DNA from 2 places in the Streptomyces sp. NPDC002265 genome. Region 1 is predicted to be linked to the other one. Evidence: riboswitches for the same ligand, from Rfam matches in the RefSeq annotation. Region 1 holds a riboswitch; the other holds the start of a gene.

Region 1 (7,109 bases):
GCCAGGCGCTCCGGGTTGGTGACGAAGAGGTCGTCGCCGACGATCTGGACCTTGTCGCCCAGCTGGTCGGTGATGATCTTCCAGCCGGCCCAGTCGTCCTCGAACAGCGGGTCCTCGATGGAGACCAGCGGGTACGCCGCCACGAGCTCGGCGTAGTACTCGGTCATCTCGGCGGCGGAGCGCTCCTTGCCCTCGAAGGTGTAGACGCCGTCCTTGTAGAACTCGGAGGCGGCGACGTCGAGGGCGAGGGCGATCTGCTCGCCGGGGGTGTAACCGGCCTCCTTGATGGCCTCGACGATGAGGTCGAGGGCGGCGCGGTTGGACTCCAGGTTCGGGGCGAAGCCGCCCTCGTCGCCGAGACCGGTGGACAGGCCCTTGGTCTTCAGCACCTTCTTGAGGGTGTGGTAGACCTCGGCACCCCAGCGCAGGGCCTCGGAGAAGGTCTCCGCGCCGATCGGGGCGATCATGAACTCCTGGATGTCCACGTTGGAGTCGGCGTGCGAGCCGCCGTTCAGGATGTTCATCATCGGAACGGGCAGCAGGTGCGCGTTCGGGCCGCCCAGGTAACGGAAGAGCGGGAGGTCGGACGCCTCGGAGGCGGCGTGCGCGACGGCGAGGGAGACGCCGAGGATGGCGTTCGCGCCGAGCGAGCCCTTGTTGTCGGTGGCGTCCAGGTCGAACATCGCCTGGTCGATCAGGCGCTGCTCGGTGGCGTCGTAGCCGACGAGCTCCGGACCGATCTGCTCGATGACGGCGAGGACGGCCTTCTCGACACCCTTGCCCTGGTAACGGTTGGGGTCACCGTCACGGAGCTCGATGGCCTCGAAGGCACCGGTGGAGGCGCCGGACGGAACGGCGGCACGACCCGTGCTGCCGTCGTCGAGGCCGACCTCGACCTCGACCGTGGGGTTGCCTCGGGAGTCCAGGATTTCCCGGGCTACGACGACGTCGATGGACGGCACGAGCATCTCCTTCTGGGATGTGACGCAAGCTACGCCGGGCCGGAGAGCCCGGTGGTGATGCGCAGGCCTGTGGTGGCCGCGCGGGACTGAGCCTAACCGTCCCGGGGCGATCAACCAGTCGTTGACCGCGTCATGGACGGAACCGAGAGTAAATTGTTTCCGAACGGAACAAAGCCGGTTCGACAAAAAACCCCGTCCCGGTGCGTACGGGGGAAGAACGCACCGGGACGGGGAGCCCGTGGGGACGGGGGACGGCCCTCACGTGGCCTCCACAATGAAGGACACGGCTGGGAGGCCGCCGTGGTTCAGCTACGAGCGCGCTGTCACTTCAGGTGCAGCTGCTGGCCGGGGTAGATGACGTCGGCGTTGGCGACGACACCCTTGTTCAGCTTGAACAGCGCCTGCCAGCCACCCTTGACCTGGTGCTTCTGGGCGATGCTGCTGAGCGTGTCACCCTTGACGACCTTGTACTCGCCGTCACCCTTGGCGACCTTCTGGCCGGCCGGGGTGGTGACGGTCGGGCGCTCGGCGGAGCGGGAGGCGGTCTGCGTCTCGGCCGCGCGGGTGGCGGTGCTCGGCGCGGGGGCGGCAGCGGCGTAGGGGGTGCGGGACAGGCCCTTGCCGCAGACCGGCCAGGCACCCTTGCCCTGGGAGGCGAGGACCTTCTCGGCGATGGTGATCTGCTGGGCCTTGGTGGCCAGGTTGGCCTGCGAGGCGTACTGCGTGCCGCCGTACGCGGCCCAGGTGGAGGCGGAGAACTGGACACCGCCGTAGTAGCCGTTGCCGGTGTTGATGGCCCAGTTGCCGCCGGACTCGCACTGGGCGACGACGTCCCACTCGGCGGCGGTGGCGGCGGAGGCGTTGCCGGCCGCGAACAGCGGGGCGGCGATGGCGACACCGGTGACACCGGCGAGCGCGGCGATGCGGGTGGCCTTGGACGGGCTGCGGTGCGTGCCCTTACCGGAAAACAGCATGGTGGATCCCCTCACCGACGCCTGCGAGGTGAGCTGTCGGGTTCGGGCCGGTTGAGTTGCCCGGCCACGCCCCTCACGGGACGCGGCTTCACCCCGAGCCGGCACCAGCTTCAACCGCTGGGCCCGGCGCTTACCTTGGGTCCCCCGCTCCTGCCGACGGCGCTTGACGCGACGAATGTTCCCGGGCAGCCGCTGGCAGGATTCGGCGTTGCGGCAGCCGGTGCCCGCTGTGGCGAGCGGTCTCGACCGTAGACACGCGATCCGGGTATTTCCAAAGACGATCAGGGCTTCTGAGACTCATCCCACAGTTTCACCAAAACGGACATTTAGCGGTGAAATGGGGCGTCAACTCTCGCCGCTTTACGCCCGTTTAGGCAGGTGCCTCCCCGGCCTGACCGGGCAAGACACGGTCCTGGCCGGCACCACCCGCCCCCTGCCCACCGCGTCGTCCGTCGCGGGAATGCGGAGGGCCGGTCCGGAGGTGGCGGACCACCCCGGCGGGCGGGTCAGGAACCGTAGGCGGTCGAGGCGTGCCGGCCGATGAAGGACAGGTCGGCGTCGGCGGAGGGCGTGTCCTCGTCGGCGCTGGCGCCGCGGTGGCGGCCGGTGCCGGTCAGGTCACCCGTGTCGACCAGGCCCGAAGCGCCGATGGCCTGCCGGGAGTTGGCGGAATCATCCACCTTTGCATCGCTTGCGGAGGAATCGTCACCCTGAGCATCACTCGTGGCGGTATCGGCGCCATTGTCCGTCTTGTCCGTCGCGCTCGTGGAGGGGGCGGCGGTGGAGGCCGTACCGGAAGGCAGGGCGGAGGGGTCGGCGGACGCGGTGCCGGCGGCGGGCGTCGCGGACGGGTCGGTGGAGGCTCCGGCGGAGGAGTCGGGCAGGCCGAGCACGTCCGGCACCGAGGTCGAACCGCTCGCGTCGGACGCGCCGCTCGCGGAGTCGCCCGCCACACCCGTGTCGATGACGGACGTCGCGGAGTCCTGGGCGAGCCCCGAGGTGAGTCCGCACGTGGACCAGGCACCGGCACCCTGGGCGGCGAGGATCTTCTCGGCGACGGCTATCTGCTGGGACCGGCTGGCCAGATCGGCCCTGGCGGCGTAGTCGAGACCGCCGTACTGCTCCCAGTCCGCCTGGGTCAGATGCAGGCCGCCGAAGTGCCCGTCACCGCTGTCGGCACTCCAGGAGCCGCCGGTCTCGCACTGCGCGACCTGGTCCCAGGTGCTGCCCTCGGCCGCGCTCGCGCCGCCTGCGCCCAGCAGCGGGATGGCGATGGCGGAACCTGCCACTCCGGCCGCGACGAGCAGGGCCGGGGCCTGGCGGGGACGACGGTGACGACCGTTTCCGGAGAGCATGCGGAAACCTTTCGTACGACAGCGGTGACCGACACGGCGTGAGGCTGCGCCGTGTTGATGATTGAACGTATCGGCACACGATCACTTGTCACAAGTTCATGCCACGGAGATCACGCGCAGATCACAATGTTGACGGTGCGTCACCCCGGTACGGAACCCTCACGACTGCCGCCAATCGGTCAGACCGCCGTGAACTCCACAGGCAGGGCACGCAGCCCGCGCATGATGAGCCCACCACGCCATCTCAAGTCCGCTGGTTCCACGGCGAGTTGCAGGTCGGGGAGCCGGGTGAGCAGCGTGGTGAGCGCGGTGCGTCCCTCCAGCCGGGCCAGCGGCGCACCCAGGCAATAGTGGATTCCATGGCCGTAACCGAGGTGTTGGTTGTCACTGCGAGTGAGGTCGAGCACATCGGGATCGGTGAACCGCTCCGGGTCCCGGTCCGCGGCCGCCAGGACGACGAGGACGGGGTCCCCGGGGGCGATGTCCTGGCCGCCGATGGTCAGCGGCCCGGTCGCGAACCGCCAGGTCGCCAGCTCCACCGGCCCGTCGAAACGCAGGAGTTCCTCGATGCCGGTCTCCATCAGTGCGGATTCGCCCGCGGCCAGGGACGACTGGAGGCGCTCGCGCTGAGCGGGATGGGTCAGCAGGGCGTACATACCGTTGCCGATGAGGTTGACCGTGGTCTCGAACCCGGCGAACAGCAGGATGAACGCCATGGCGGCGGCCTCGTTCTCGGTGAGGTGCTCGCCGTGGTCGGAGGCGCGGATGAGACCGGAGATGAGGTCCTCGCCGGGTGCGGCGGTCTCGGGCAGCGCCTCCCGCTTGCGGTGGATGAGCTCGGCGAGATAGCCGCGCATCTTCTTCACCGACCGTGCGACCCCGCCCCGCGGCCCGCCGCCGTGCCGGATCATCATGCCCGCCCAGTCCCGGAAGTCGTCCTGGTCCTCGCGAGGTACGCCGAGCAGGTCGCAGATGGCGTAGATGGGCAGCGGGAAGGCGAACTCGTGGATGAGGTCGGCGGAGCCCCGATCGGCGAAGCCGTCGATCAGCCGGTCGGTCAGCTCCTGCACGCGCGGCGCGAACTCCGCGACCCGGCGCGGGGTGAACGCCGTGCTGACCAGCCGCCGGAGCCTGGTGTGGTCCGGCGGGTCGATGTTGAGCAGATGGGTCATCAGCTCGGCCTTGCGTTCACCGGGGATGCCGGTCTTGCCCTTGGCGTGCGCGGGCTCGTCGTGGTGCGCGGGGTTCTTGCTCAGCCGCTGGTCGGCGAGGGCCTGCCGGGCGTCCGCGTACCGGGTGACCAGCCAGGCCTCGACCCCGCTGGGCAGCCGGGTGCGGTGCACGGGGGCGTGCTCGCGCAGCCAGGCGTAGGCCGGATACGGATCGGCGGCGAACTCCCAGGTGAAGAGATCGGGGGCGGGGCGGTCGGGCACGGGTACGGGGTCGCCGGGGGCGGGCTGGTTGGTCACGCCCCGACGTTAGCTGGCTTTCATCGTTCGGCCTGCGGGGCCGTCAGCTCGCGCAGCCGGCGCTGCGCCTCCTCGTGGCCGCTCTCGGCCGCCGTCCGCAGCCAGTGCTCGGCCAGGACCAGATGGGCCCGGCCGAGCAGGTGGGTCACGTGTGCGTGCGGGGCGTCCGCGACCGCCGCCCGCAGATACGGCAGGGCCTGCTCGGCCTTCCCCTGCCCGAGGAGCAGTTCCCCCACCCGCGCCGCCAGGTCCGTACGCCCGGCGTCGGCCGCCTTGCGGAACCACTCCAGCGCGGTGGCCTCGTCCTCGACGTCCGCACCCAGCTCGCCCAGGAGGTGCATGGCCTCGGTGTCCCCCGCTTCGGCTCTCGGGGCGAAGACGGCGTGGGCGGTCCTGCGGACGTCGTGGTGCGCGTCGGCGTCGTGGCGCGTCCCCTCCAGCGCGCAGCGCCAGAGGGCCGCGCGCACCGGCGCCGACGTCCGCCGCGCCTGCGCGACCAGCGATCCGTACGGCCGCCACGCCGCCGCCTCGCCCTCCCCCGCGCCCGGCCCCGGGACGGGCACCAGCAGCCCGGCCACTCCGTGCCGCGGTGTGGCCGCCCAGGCCGTCGCCTCCTGGAAGGACTCCCCGCCCGGCCGCCTTCTGCCGTAGCACGAGGCCGCCTCCCTCAGCAGGCGGTCCGGCATGCCTCCGGTGACTCCGCAGCGCGCGAGGTCGACGGCCGCCCGGACCAGCAGGTGCCCGTACGGATGGCGGCTGTTGGACCACCCGGAGCTGTGCCACAGGTCTTCGAGCTCGGGGCCGAGTGCGAGGAACTGGGTGACGCCCTCGTCGGACCACTCCCACGCGTCGGCGAGCCGGTCGTCGTCGCGGTGCCCGGCCAGCCGGGCGAGCTCGTCCTCGCTCCACCAGGAACGCACGCGCGCCACCCGCGCCCGGGCCAGCAGCTTGGACGCGGGTCCGTCGCCGAAGCGGTGTTCCTCGTAGACCTCGTCGCGCAGGGTGGCCACCACGGGGACGCGCAGTGCGGAGAGCCGGCCCAGCAGTCCCAGGTTCAGGCCGTGTTCGCCGAGGTGGTCCTCCAGCTGGTCGAGCCACAGGACATGGCGGCCGGCCCGGCCGTGCAGCGCCTCCGGCAGACCGCGCAGATCCGTACCGGGAGCGGGCGCGAAGACCCGGCCGGAGTGCCCGACGGCGTGGGCCGCGGCGGACCAGGCCGTGCGTGACTTGCCGGACAGCGGGCCGCCGGTGACGACCAGAAGGTCGTCCCGCTCGTGCCAGCCGCGCAGCCCGGCGTCGATGTCCCGTTCCACATAGGCCGGAAGACGCGCGAGGTCCGCGCCGCCCGGCCGCCGCGTGGGCCGCACGCCCAGGGTGACCGGGTCGATCTCGTCGGGCGTCGGCCAGCGGCCTGGGTCGGGGAGCGCGGCGCCGGGGTGGTTGACGTAGGTGTGCTGGCTCCCCACGACCGGCCCGTGGAAGGAGCCCTGCCGGAAGTCGACGTGGTCCCCCGCGACGCCCGGCCGGTCGGCCGGCTCCCCGGGTGCCCCGGGCTTCTCGGCGGGAGGCGGGACGACCTTGTCGCGCTCGAGGATGCGTCCGGTGACGCGGGCCGCCCGGTCGGCGGTACGGCGGGCCTCAGCGGGTTCGGAGAACCGGCCGACCAGGGCCGCGAGCCCGCCCGCCGCCTCGTGGTCGGCCGAGTTCGTCAGCACATCGAGAAAAACGCCCGCCCACCGCGTATTGGAGTACGACAGCCTGCTCGCCGGACCCCGCAGCAGCTCGGATTGATCGGCCCACCCCGCCCGCTCGAACCATGTCGCGAACGCCTCGCGCACCAGTGCCGCCTCGCCCGACCGGTGCAACCCGGCGACCAGCGTCCGCGCCCCTCTGGCCGCCAGGTCCTCCAACTCCCGTTCCACCCAAGCCCCCTGGCCCCTCGACCGTCCCTGAGCCAACCGTACTGACCCCGGTGGCCGTCATCGCACGGCTCGGCCGAAGGTCAGTCCTCCGCGGCCCGGATCGCGTCCCGGTACGCCCGCGCCGCCGCTCTCAGCGCCGCCTCCGGGTCGACGCCCCCCGACTCGGCCCGCACCGCCAGGGCCAGCAGTTCGTAGCCGATGCCTTCGCCCTGCGGGACCGGGACGTCCAGGCCGGCCGTGCGGGCGCGGGAGGCCAGCTTGGCGGCGAGGGCCAGGCCGGGCTGGTGCACGGGGATGCCCTCGGTGACGGAGGTGCGCCGCTTCTCCTCGGCCTTGGTCCGCAGCCAGTGCTCCTTGACCTCCTCGGGGGTGGTGGCGGTCTCGTCGCCGAAGACGTGCGGGTGGCGGTGGATGAGCTTGGCGACGA
Region 2 (7,109 bases), on a different contig from region 1:
GAGAAGGCCCGCTTCCCGGTGGTGGCCAAGAACCGTGAGGCGTTCGTGCGCCGGGAACGGCCTGCGGTGAACGGGACGACGAGGATCGCCACCCGCGAGGGCCTGCTGGCGCTCGCCCGCGACTGGGCCGGCCGTCCCGGCGACCCGGGGGTGATTCTCCAGGAATACCTGCCGAGGGAGCAGGCCGAGGACTGGATCGTGCACGCCTACTTCGACCGGGACTCGACCCCGCTGGCGATGTTCACCGGAGTGAAGGTCCGCTCCTGGCCGCCGCACGCGGGGATGACGGCGAATGCGTACGTAGTCGACAATCCGGAACTCGCGGACCTCGCCGCACGTTTCGTCAAACAGATCGGCTTCACCGGAATCGTCGACCGCGACCTGCGCTTCGACCGGCGCGACGGACAGTACAAACTCCTCGACTTCAACCCGCGCATGGGCGCCCATTTCCGGCTCTTCGAGAGCGGATCGGGGGTGGACGTCGTGCGCGCCATGCATCTGGATCTGACCGGGCGTGCCGTTACGGAGGGGGAACAGCGGGCCGGCCACCGGTATCTCGTGGAGAACATCGACCTGCCCGCCCTGCTCGCCTACCGCCGAAGCGGCTATACGGCGCCGCACGCACCGGCGCGGGCGAGCGGCACGGAGCTGGCCTGGCTGGCGGGTGACGACCTGCGGCCGTTCTTCACGATGCTCGCGCGCTTCGTGCGGCCGGGCGCGAAGCACCTGTATCAGCTGTGGCGCACCAACCGCCGCGGCGGCAGCACCACCACGAAGTGACGAAGTGACGTCCTGGGGAGGGACTTCGTGAGTCGACCCGTAGCAGTCATCGGTGCCGGACCCTTCGGCCTGTCGACCGCCGCCCATCTGCGGGCGCGCGGTGTCCCCGTCCGCGTCTTCGGCGATCCCATGGTCAGCTGGCGCGACCACATGCCCGCGGGCATGCTGCTGAATCGACGCCCGTGGCCTCCAGCATCGACGCGCCGCAGACCGGCCACACGCTCGCCGACTACTGCGACGCGGCCGGCATACGCCGGCTCGTGACGGACGAGGACATCATCCCCGCCGAGACCTTCATCGGCTACGGCGAGTGGTTCCAGCAGCGGCTGGTGCCGCGGCTGGAGCGGGTGCGGGTGGTCTCCGTCGAGCGCAGGGCCGGGGAACCCCGCGGCTCGGGCTTCGAACTGAAGCTGGACTCCGGTGAGTTGTTCACCGCCCGCGCGGTCGTCGTGGCCACGGGCCTGGCCGGGCTGTCCCATCTGCCCCCCGAGCTGACCGTCGCCGGGGCGGACGGACCCTCGCCCGCCGGTCCGGTCTCCCACAGCTCCCAGCACCACGACCTCGGCCGCTTCTCCGGCAGGGAACTCATCGTGGTCGGCGCGGGCCAGTCCGCGCTGGAGACGGCGGCGCTCGCGGCGGAGGCGGGCGCGCAGGTGCACGTGGTCGCGCGCGGCCGTGGCCGGGTGGCCTTCGGCGCACCCCCGTGGAAGCAGCCCAGGCTGTGCCCCGAGTCCCCCTTCGGCCGCGCCTGGTCGCTGTGGGCGCTCAGCTACTACCCGCACCCCTACCGATACCTGCCGGACCGGACCCGCCACTACCTGGTCCGTCGTGTGCTCGGTCCGCTCGGCGCCTGGTGGCTGCGCGACCGCTTCGAGGGAAAGGTACAGGTCAGCGAGGTCGAACGGATCGTCGAGGCGGGCGCGGCGGACGACCGGGCGACGCTGACCGTCGCCCCGCACTCGGGCGGCACCCACCGGCTGTCCGCCGACCACGTCATAGCGGCGACCGGCTACCGGGTGGACATGGCGGCGATGGACTTCCTGGGCCACCGGCTGCGTGCCGAACTCGTGGTCAGCCGAGGCACTCCCAGGCTCGGTGCGGGATATGTGTCGTCCGTGCCCGGTCTGTACCTCACCGGACTGCCGGCGGCGGCTTCGTACGGCCCGGTCATGCGGTTCGTGTGCGGCACGGAGTTCGCCTCTCCGCGGCTGGCGAAGCACCTGACGGCGGCCCACGGCTGAGCCGGGGACGAAAAGGTCAACGGGGGCCGTCCCGGGAGCCGTCGGAGACCGCGGGGCTGCCCGCCGGCGCCATCAAGGAGCCCGCAGGCGCCACTTGGGGCCGAAACGAGGGTGAGTCGCGAGGGCGCGGGGTCCGTATTCTCTGATCATGGCCGCTCCCCTCGCATTCTCACTCGTCGCCACCGATCTGGACGGCTCGTTGCTGCGCGGCGACGACACGCTCTCCGACCGGACCCTGGACGCACTCGCGCGGGTGACCCGGGCCGGTGCCCGGCACCTCGTGGTGACGGGCCGCCCGGCGCCGAGGGTGCGGCCGCTGTTCGACGTCATCGGCTGCGCCGGGCTCGCGGTGTGCGGGCAGGGCGCGCAGTTGTACGACGTCGGCGCGGACCGGCTGCTGTGGTCGGTCACCCTCGACCGGGAGCTGGCCGCGACCGCCCTCGGCAAGATCGAGGCCGAGGTGGGACAGGTGTACGCGGCCGTCGACCAGGACGGGGTCGACGGCCTCACGCTCATCGAGCCGGGCTATCTGATGCCGCACCCGACCCTGCCCGCGGTGCGGGTCGGACGGCGCGACGATCTGTGGTGCGAGTCCATCAGCAAGGTACTGCTGCGCCATCCCGCCCTGTCCGACGACGAGTTGGCGGCGACGGCCCGCTCGGTGGTCGGCTCGCTGGCGACGGTCACCATGTCGGGGCCGGGGACCGTGGAACTCCAGCCGTGCGGCATCACCAAGGCGACCGGCCTGGCGCTGGCCGCCGAGCACCTCGGGCTGCGCGCCGAACACGCCCTGGCCTTCGGGGACATGCCCAACGACATCCCCATGTTCGACTGGGCCGCCCACGGCGTGGCGATGGCCAACGCCCATCCCGAACTCAAGTCCGTGGCCGACGAGATCACCCTGTCGAACGAGGACGACGGCATCGCCGTCGTCCTCGAAAGACTCTTTCCCGCAGAGAGGTGACCGTCCCGGGCGGGGCCGGTCAGTAGGCGCTGAACACGCGGTCGATCGAGCCGTACCGCGCGGCGGCGTAGTTGCAGGCGGCCGTGATGTTCGCGACCGGGTCGTATATGTCGAACGACGTGCCGCCCACGTGGTAGCGGGCGAAGGTCGGGTCGATGACCTGGAGCAGGCCCTTGGACGGGATGCCCTTGGCCGCGTTGGAGTCCCAGAGGTTGATGGCGCGCGGGTTTCCGGAGGACTCGCGCATCACGTTGCGGTGGATCCCGTTGTAGGTGCCCGGGATGTGGTGCTGGGCCATGACCGCCAGCGACTGCCGGATCCAGCCGTCGAGGTTGTTGGTGTACTTGGGGGTCGCGGTCACGGGCGTGGTGGTGGCCGCGGAGGCGCAGGTGGCGCCGAGGAGCGGCAGGGCGAGCACGGCGGCGCCGGTACCGGCGACGGCGAGGGTGCGGACGAAACGGGCGCGACGGTTCTTACCGGCAGCGTGCATGACGTGATTCCTCTCGGGTGCCTACGAGGTGAGCTGTCGGGTTCGGGCCGGGAGGTGCCCGTCCGCGCTGCTCTGTGGCGATGCGGCTCAACCCCTAGCCGTTGCGGGTGCGATGTCCGGTCCGGCGGCTTACCTGGGTCCCCCGCTCCTGCCGTGCGGGTGTGTTCGGTGGTGGTGAAGGGCGGCGGCAGGATTAGGTGTTCGCCCGACTTGCCGGGAACGTATGCGAAAGCACATGTCCGGAACAAGTGTCTGATTCACACCTCGCCCTATTTGACCTTGGTCTGAGGCATTTGGGACACTTGATCCTTTGCGGTTGCCAAGGCTCAACTCGCTTGCCGTGGAAGGGTGGCGAGGATAGATGGCCGATGCATCCATTTTTGGCCCGAGTGACCCAATTCACTGCTTACGGAATCGGTCCCATTTGCCGCCAAGTGGAATTCTGTAATTAATAGCGATGAATCGGACATAAAGGTACATAAGGCATGTTTCTGTCGTGTCTGACGGTCCGTCGCCGCGCCTGCCGCGCCTGCCGCGCCTGCCGTGCCCGCCGTACGTGTCGGGGGGAGGGCGGCCGGATCCGGACGGCCCGGTCGCCTCTCGCGGCGGGCCCGGCAGGGGGGTGGGGTGTCGCGGGGCGTGTCGCGCGCGGCGGGGGCGTGAACCCGGTCGGGTGCTTTCGCCCGGCCGGGCCGGGGCGGCGGGAGGCGGCGGTACGTGCGGCCCTGGGGCGCGGATCGCCGCTCTCCGGCGGGCCGACAGGCATCGCCGTATCAGCAGAAAACAGCCGAAGCTCGTCCTTGTCGTCCGATCGGAAACATCCCGGGCATGATCCGGTACCGCCTGGCCGGTAACCGTGGGGGCTATCGGTGATCGAAACGTGACCGGATACGCTGACTTGAGGTGGTGGCAGCGACCTATCGACAAACCGCGCAAGCGCCAGTGGACACCAGCAGACAGGAGACCCCTCGTGACCGTCGTCGGGCCGTTCGGGCTGAGCGTGCGGGACCAGGCTCTGGAAGCCGATGTCCAGGCCGGATTGGCGGCTGTCGAGGAAGGCTTGCTCGAGGCCACCAAGAGCGAGGTCCCCTTCATCACAGAGGCCGCCCAGCATCTGGTGCGGGCGGGCGGGAAGCGTTTCCGGCCACTGCTCGTGATGCTCGCGGCGCAGTTCGGGGACCGGTACGCACCCGGGATCGTGCCGTCGGCGGTGGTGGTGGAACTGACCCACCTCGCCACGCTGTACCACGACGACGTCATGGACGAGGCCGAGGTGCGGCGCGGGGTGGACAGCGCGAACACCCGCTGGGGCAACGCCGTCGCGGTCCTCACCGGTGACTTCCTGTTCGCGCGGGCGTCCCACATCCTGGCCGACCTAGGGCCCGAGGCGGTGCGGGTGCAGGCCGAGGCGTTCGAGCGGCTGGTGACCGGCCAGATCCTGGAGACGGCGGGACCGCAGGACGGGCGCGACCCGGTCGAGCACTACCTGGACGTCCTGGGCGGCAAGACCGGATCGCTGGTGGCGGTGTCGTGCCGGTTCGGGGCGATGATGTCCGGCGCGGACGAGACGGTCGTGGACGTGCTGACGCAGTACGGGGAGCGGCTGGGAGTCGCCTTCCAGCTGGCCGACGACGTGCTGGACATCGCGTCGGAGTCCCGCGAGTCGGGCAAGACGCCCGGGACGGACCTGCGCGAGGGCATCCCCACGCTGCCGGTGCTGCGACTGCGGGAGCGGGCGGCACGGCTGGGGCTGGCGGAGGACATCGCGCTGTGCGAGCTGCTGGACTCCGACCTGACCGACGACGCGAAGCTGGCGCAGGCGCTGGCGGCACTGCGCGAGCACCCCGCGCTGGAGCAGGCACGCAAGGACACCGTGCGGTACGCGCAGGACGCGCGCGCCGCGCTGGCACCGCTGCGGGAGTGCGACGCGAAGCGGGCCCTGGTGGAGCTGTGCGACGCGGTGGTGCACCGGGCGGGCTAGGGCCTGCCGGACCGGGCCCTGCCGGGCAGGGCCCGGAGCTTTGTCCGGCTGCTCCTCCGTGGGAGCCGGACGGCGGTGTCGATCGGACGTGTGCGGTGCCGTGCGCGACCCCTACGGGTCGGGCGCGGCACCGCCTCTTTGTGTCATACCCCAGCAGTACGCGGAGTTGATCCCGCGGTCTGACGCTTCGACAGCACCGATTTGGTGAGATGGACACCACGGAAAACACCACTCCTCACCGATTCGGGTGAGAATGGCGGCTCAGGGTGGGACCACAAGTGCGAGGACGCGCCGAGACGGACAGCCGCCGCCGACCACGGAGGTAGGGCACACATGGCACCGTACGAATCCGACGACAGCACGACCGGTGCGACCGGTACGACCGGCGGGGAGGCCGACGACCTGCGCTCCGGGCGTCGTACGGCCGCTCGGTACGTCGTTCCGGTCGCGGTGGTGGGGGTGGCCGCGGCGACCATCGGGCTCGTCCCGGCGCTCGCCTCCTCCGGGGACCCCGACCTTCCGAAGATCACCGCGCAGCAACTCATCGACAGGATCGCCCAGTCGGACGTGGAGCAGCTGTCCGGCACGGTGAAGATCACCACGGACCTGGGGCTCCCCGATCTCGGCGGGCTGGAGAGCGGTCTCCTGTCGGGCGCCACGGGCTCCGCCGGCGACGGGTCGAGCGCGGACCCGTCCGCCAGGCTGACCGAACTCGCCTCCGGCACGCACACCCTGCGGGTCGCGACCGACGGTCCGGACCGGCAGAAGCTCTCGCTGCTGGAGAGCGCCGCCGAGTACAGCGTCATCCACGACGGCAAGGACGTCTGGGGCTACGACAGCAAGTCCAACGAGGTCTACCACTCGACCGCGGACGACGGCGCGGCCAAGGGCGACAGCCGCGAGGAGCCGGTCCCGGCCACCCCCAAGGGCCTCACCGAGGAGGCCCTGAAGTCGGTCGACGACACCACGTCCGTGACCGTCGACGGCACCATGCAGGTCGCCGGGCGGGACGCGTACAAGCTGCTCGTCAAGCCCAAGCAGTCCGGCAGCACGGTCGGCACGATCAGTGTGGCCGTGGACGCCAAGACCGGGCTGCCGCTGAAGTTCACGCTGACGCCGGCCGGTGGCGGCGCGGCGGTCGTGGACGCGGGCTTCACCCGGATCAGCTTCGCCAAGCCCGCCGCGTCGACCTTCGACTTCACCCCGCCCAAGGGGGCCAAGGTCACCGAGGACGGCGACCACGGGCAGGGCCTGGAGAGCGGGAAGTCCCGGGGCGACGGCGCGCGGGGCGACAAGGGCGCGCAGGGCCTCGAAGGCTTCCCGGGCCTCTCGGGTCTCGCGGGCTCCGAGGGCCCCGGCGACGCCAAGGTCATCGGCGAGGGCTGGACCTCCATCGCCACCTTCGACTCCGGCAGCAAGAGCGGTCTGCCCACCGGTTCCGCCGACGGCGCCGCCGGTCCGGCCGGCGACCTCGGCGGCTTCCTCGGCTCGCTCGGCGACAAGGTCACCGGCAAGTTCGGTTCGGGCACGGTCTTCTCCACCCGCCTGGTGAACGCCCTGATCACGGACGACGGCAAGGTGTACGTCGGCGCGGTCACCAAGGGCGCGCTGGTCAAGGCTGCCGACGCCGATCACTGAGGCGGCCGACTCCGA

Evidence for each region. A riboswitch is a leader RNA that binds a small molecule or an ion and turns the genes downstream of it on or off. The one in region 1 is predicted to bind cyclic di-AMP.
Region 2: another riboswitch for cyclic di-AMP. It lies ahead of ABT085_RS16330 (transglycosylase SLT domain-containing protein); the one in region 1 lies ahead of ABT085_RS17680 (transglycosylase family protein).

What each region holds. Positions count from the first base shown of each region.
Region 1 covers NZ_JBEOWS010000088.1:5,760-12,868, forward strand. The annotation lists gene eno (phosphopyruvate hydratase) at 1-968, opposite strand, end outside; gene ABT085_RS17680 (transglycosylase family protein) at 1,286-1,936, opposite strand; cyclic di-AMP (ydaO/yuaA leader) riboswitch at 1,940-2,108, opposite strand; gene ABT085_RS17685 (transglycosylase family protein) at 2,443-3,291, opposite strand; gene ABT085_RS17690 (cytochrome P450 family protein) at 3,471-4,760, opposite strand; gene ABT085_RS17695 (sel1 repeat family protein) at 4,781-6,682, opposite strand; gene ABT085_RS17700 (nucleoside triphosphate pyrophosphohydrolase) at 6,763-7,109, opposite strand, start outside.
Region 2 covers NZ_JBEOWS010000077.1:6,009-13,117, forward strand. The annotation lists partial or broken gene ABT085_RS16315 (carboxylate--amine ligase) at 1-780, shown strand, start outside; partial or broken gene ABT085_RS16320 (FAD-dependent oxidoreductase) at 808-2,021, shown strand; gene ABT085_RS16325 (HAD family hydrolase) at 2,170-2,985, shown strand; gene ABT085_RS16330 (transglycosylase SLT domain-containing protein) at 3,005-3,475, opposite strand; cyclic di-AMP (ydaO/yuaA leader) riboswitch at 3,481-3,656, opposite strand; gene ABT085_RS16335 (polyprenyl synthetase family protein) at 4,446-5,456, shown strand; gene ABT085_RS16340 (LolA family protein) at 5,790-7,094, shown strand.